DNA from 2 places in the Stenotrophomonas sp. YJH_SMC_110 genome. Region 2 is predicted to be linked to the other one. Evidence: riboswitches for the same ligand, from Rfam matches in the RefSeq annotation. Region 2 holds a riboswitch; the other holds the start of a gene.

Region 1 (2,393 bases), on a different contig from region 2:
GCGAAGCAGGGCGCACGCTCGCACAGCTGCACCGTGCCGCCGCCAGCTACCACGCGCCCCAGCGCAGCACCCATCTGCTGGTGGCGCGCGACGACCTGATCCGTGCCGACGATCCGATCGCCGCCATCAAGGCAGGACTGGATGAACGTCCCGGGCTGGCACGCTATCTCGCGCGCATTCCATGGGAAGCACAGCTGCAGCGCGACGTGCTGCCGTGGCACGCCGGTCTGGCCGAGCGCCTGCGCGCCGAGCCCCGGCTGTGGGCGCACAACGACTGGCATGTCTCCAACCTGCTGTGGCGCAACGGCGAGGTCAGCACCGTGCTGGATTTCGGCCTGGCGTCGCCCACCAGCGCGCTGTTCGACCTCGCCACCGCGATCGAGCGCAACGCCGTGGCGTGGCTGGAACTGGAGCGCGGCATGGAGGCGGTGCGCATCGATATCGCGCTGGCCCTGCTCGACGGCTACCGCGAGGTGCTGCCGTTGTCGGCGGCACGCGTGCACCTGCTGGCCGACCTGCTGCCAATGGTCCATTTCGACTTCGCACTGTCCGAAGTGGAGTACTTCGAAGGTGTCACCCGCTCAACCGCGAATGCCGACGTGGCCTGGCAGCCCTTCATGCTGGGCCATCCGGCGTGGTTCCACAGCGCGCCGGGACGGGCACTGCTGCAGGCCCTGCACGCCGTCGCGTGATCCGGTTGACGCAGCGTTGCGGTCAGATCCCTTTCCGCAGGAAAGGGATCTGACCCCGGCTGGCGCTCGCAAATCCGTACCATTTGTAGTGAAATGGTCACCTGAAGCGGGGGTGCCTGGATCTGCCAGGCTGAGAGAGTCCCTTGGAACCTGATCCGGTTTGCACCGGCGTAGGGAGCTTTGAGCCGCAGCCACACCCCCATCATGGGCCGGTGCACCTGCGCGCCGTCGCTTCGTCTCCCTTGTTGTCCGAAGACGAACCGAATGAACCGCTGCCTGCGCCCCACCCTGCTCTCACTCGCCCTCTGCGCCGCGCTGCCGCTGCATGCCAGCGAGGCCGAGGCCACCACCGATGCGGCTGCCACTGGTGCCGAACGCTCGCCGACCGAACTGGCGGCGGTGCGCGTGGAGGCCGGCAAGCCGAAGGCCGATACCTCGCGCGTGAATGCCTTCGGCGGCGGTTCGTGGAAGGACACGCCGGCTTCGGTCAACGTGCTCGAGCGCGACTATCTCGAACGTCGCCAGGTACGTTCGCTGTCCGAGCTGGCCAGCAACGATGCCTCGCTGGGTGATGCGTATGCACCTGTGGGCTACTACCAGAACATCGCCATCCGCGGCTTCGCGCTGGACGCCGCCACCGGCTACCGCTTCAACGGGCTGTCCATCGCCGGCGAGCAACGCTTGGCGCTGGAGAACGTGCAGTCGGTCGAGATCCTCAAGGGTGAAGCCGGCCTGGCGGCAGGGGTGATGGCGCCGGGCGGGATCATCAACTACATCGGCAAGCGCCCGGCTGAAGTACGCACCGCCACGCTCGGCACCGATTCGGAAGGCTCACGCTACGTCGCCGTCGATGTCGGCCACTGGATCACCCCGCGTTTCGGCCTGCGCCTGAATGCCGCATGGGACTCCAGCAATTCCTACGTCGCGCACGCCGATGGCCGCCGCAACTTCTACTCGCTGGCCGCCGACTGGCTGATCGGCGAGCGCGGCAAGCTGGAAGTGGATGCCAACTACCAGACCAGCTCGCAGCGCTCGGTGTCCGGCTACCAGCTGCTGGGCGCGCGTGACCTGCCGCGCGGTGTCGACCGCGAGCACCTGCTCGGCTACCAGCCGTGGCAGCGCCCGGTGGATATCGCCAGCACCAACATCACCGCGCTGCATACCTACGACTTCAACGATGCCTGGCAGTCGCGCGTCTCGGTCGGCCACAGCCGCTCGGTGATCGATGACAACGTCGCCTTCGCCTACGGCTGCTACTACGCCGTGCAGTGCGCCGATGGCAGCGTGCCAGGCAACTACTTCGCGCCCAACGGCGACTACGATGTCTACGACTACCGCAGCCCGGACGACACCCGCCGCAACCAGCAGGCCCGTGCCGAGCTGCGTGGCCGCTTCGAGACCGGCAGCGTCGGCCATCAGCTGACCCTCGGTGCCGACTACTTCCGCCGCACCGTGGACAAGCGCCCGAGCGTCAACGAGTACGTCGGCACCAGCAACATCCACGACCCGCAGGTGCCCGTGTTCGAGCCGTCGCCGAAGATGCCCGGCCCCTCCGCACGACGCCTGGACAGCCGCCAGACCGCGTTCTTCGCGCTGGACCGGATGAGCTTTGGCGATGACTGGCAGTGGTTGGCCGGTGGCCGCTTCGTGCGCCTGGACGAGCGTGCCTACGACAAGCGTGGCGTTCCGCAGCGGCACAGC
Region 2 (2,393 bases):
CGGCACGTAGCGCAGCAGCACGCCGGCGTGGATGGTGAAGTAGTCCACGCCCTGCTCGGCCTGCTCGATCAGCGTGTCGCGGAAGATCTCCCAGGTGAGCGCTTCGGCGCGGCCGTCGACCTTCTCCAGCGCCTGGTAGATCGGCACGGTACCGATCGCCACCGGCGAGTTGCGGATGATCCACTCGCGGGTTTCGTGGATGTGCTTGCCGGTGGACAGGTCCATCACGGTGTCACCACCCCAGCGGATCGCCCACACCAGTTTCTCCACCTCTTCGGCAATGCCCGAGGACACCGCGCTGTTGCCGATGTTGGCGTTGATCTTGGTCAGGAAGTTGCGGCCGATGATCATCGGCTCGCTTTCCGGATGGTTGATGTTGTTGGGCAGCACCGCGCGGCCGCGCGCGATTTCATCGCGCACGAACTCCGGCGTGATGATCTTCTGGATCGAGGCGCCGAACGCCTCGCCCGGGTGCTGCTGCAGCAGGCCGGCATCGCGGATCGCGTCCAGCCGCTGGTTTTCGCGGATGGCGACGAATTCCATTTCCGGCGTGATGATGCCGCGGCGCGCATAGTGCATCTGGGTGACGTTCGCGCCTGCACGTGCACGTCGCGGCAGGCTGCGTGTGGGGAAGCGCACAGCATCGAGCTTCGGATCGTGCTCGCGGTCGCGGCCGAACGACGAACTCAGGCCGTCGAGCTGTTCGGTATCGCCGCGCTCCTCCACCCAGCCACGACGCAGCGCCGGCAGGCCCGCGGACAGATCGATACGCGCGTCCGGATCGGTGTACGGGCCCGACGTATCGTAGACCGTGACCGGTGCATTCTCCTCGCCGCCGAACAGCGTCGGCGTGCGGGTCAACGCGATCTCGCGCATCGGCACCTGCAGATCCGGACGCGAACCGGGTACGTGGATCTTGCGCGAGCCGGGAATGGGCCGGGTCACGGATTCGGAGAGTTGCTGGGCCTGTTGCTGCAGGGCGGAGAGCTGTGCGTTCATCGGGCATCGTCCAGGAAGGTCAGGGACGAAGCGGCGGCGCACTGCGACCGCGCACGGACGGTCCTTGGGCGGTGTCCGGGCACGGCTGCACTGCAAAGCTTCCCTACGCCGGTATGAGCCGGATCAGGTTCCAAGGGACTGTCTCAACCGTGGCCACATGGCCGCGGTACCCCCGCTTCTTGGCGTGCATTAGAGCATAGACCGCCCGCTCCGGGAGTTGCCCCCGCGGTCAGATCCGCTTTCCTGTGGAAAGCGGATCTGATCCGGATCGTTGTTCGTTAACAGAACCATGACGTCGCGTTCAGTAACGTGCACGTCCGTCGCCCTCCAGCGACCGATGCGTCCTTCGCCGCCGACGCGGCCCCTGCCCGGTTCGCGCTGCATGCCGCCGGTCCTTCGCTGCAAGCTCTGCTCGCTCCCCTCAATCCCTTGATCGGAGAAGCTCCTTCATGGTGTTTCGCGTTTCCATCGCACTCGTTCTGCTGCTGGTGCTGCTTGCCGGTATTGCACCAGGCCCCTTCAATGCCGTGGTGCAGTCGATGCTGGCAGAAGTCATCCGCAGCGTCGGCTGGCTGTACCTGCTGGTGGTATTCCTGGCCCTGGTGTTCCTGATGTACCTGGCTTTCGGTCGCTTCGGCAACCTGCGCATCGGTGGCGAAGACGCCGAGCCCGAGTTCTCGCGAGCCAGCTGGATGTCGATGCTGTTCGCCGCCGGCATGGGCATCGGCCTGGTGTTCTGGGGCGCCGCCGAGCCCATTTCGCACTTCAGCAAGCCACCGGAAGGGCTTGCTCCGCAGAGCCTGGATGCGGCACGCGCCTCGATGCGCTATGCATTCTTCCACTGGGGCCTGCATCCGTGGGCCATCTATGCGCTGATCGGGCTGGCAATGGCCTGGTTCCAGTTCAACCGCAACGGCCGCGGCCTGGTCAGCGACATGCTGCAGCCGATCATCGGCCGCCACCATCGCGGCTGGATCGGTAGGGCGGTCAACATCGCTGCAGTGGTCGCCACCGCGATCGGTGTCGCGACTACGCTGGGCTTCGGCACCATCCAGATCGCCGCCGGCATCGAGCGCGTGTTCGGCGTGCAGGCTACCGTCGCCGTGCAGATGACCATCATTGCCGTCGCCTTCGTGCTGTATATGGCGTCCACCGCCAGTGGCGTGGAGCGAGGTGTGAAGTGGCTGTCCAATTTCAACCTGGCGTTGGCTGCCCTGCTGGCCGCCATCCTGCTGGTGCTGGGGCCGACCGGCTTCATCTTCGATACCTTCACCACCACGCTGGGCTCCTACCTCAACCAGCTGGTGACGATGAGCCTGCGCATGTCACCGTTCTCCGGCAGCACCTGGGTGGCGGACTGGACAATCTTCTACTGGGCCTGGTGGATCTCGTGG

Evidence for each region. Region 2 has a riboswitch for thiamine pyrophosphate ahead of thiC (phosphomethylpyrimidine synthase ThiC). Riboswitches for the same ligand answer to the same signal wherever they lie in the genome.
Region 1: it holds a riboswitch for thiamine pyrophosphate, as region 2 does, so the genes downstream of both, AC5P6H_RS15765 (TonB-dependent receptor) here and thiC (phosphomethylpyrimidine synthase ThiC) in region 2, are expected to answer to the same signal.

What each region holds. Positions count from the first base shown of each region.
Region 1 covers NZ_JCAFSM010000008.1:193,702-196,094, forward strand. The annotation lists gene AC5P6H_RS15760 (phosphotransferase enzyme family protein) at 1-692, shown strand, start outside; TPP riboswitch at 791-886, shown strand; gene AC5P6H_RS15765 (TonB-dependent receptor) at 957-2,393, shown strand, end outside.
Region 2 covers NZ_JCAFSM010000001.1:285,977-288,369, forward strand. The annotation lists gene thiC (phosphomethylpyrimidine synthase ThiC) at 1-999, opposite strand, end outside; TPP riboswitch at 1,082-1,183, opposite strand; gene AC5P6H_RS01250 (BCCT family transporter) at 1,449-2,393, shown strand, end outside.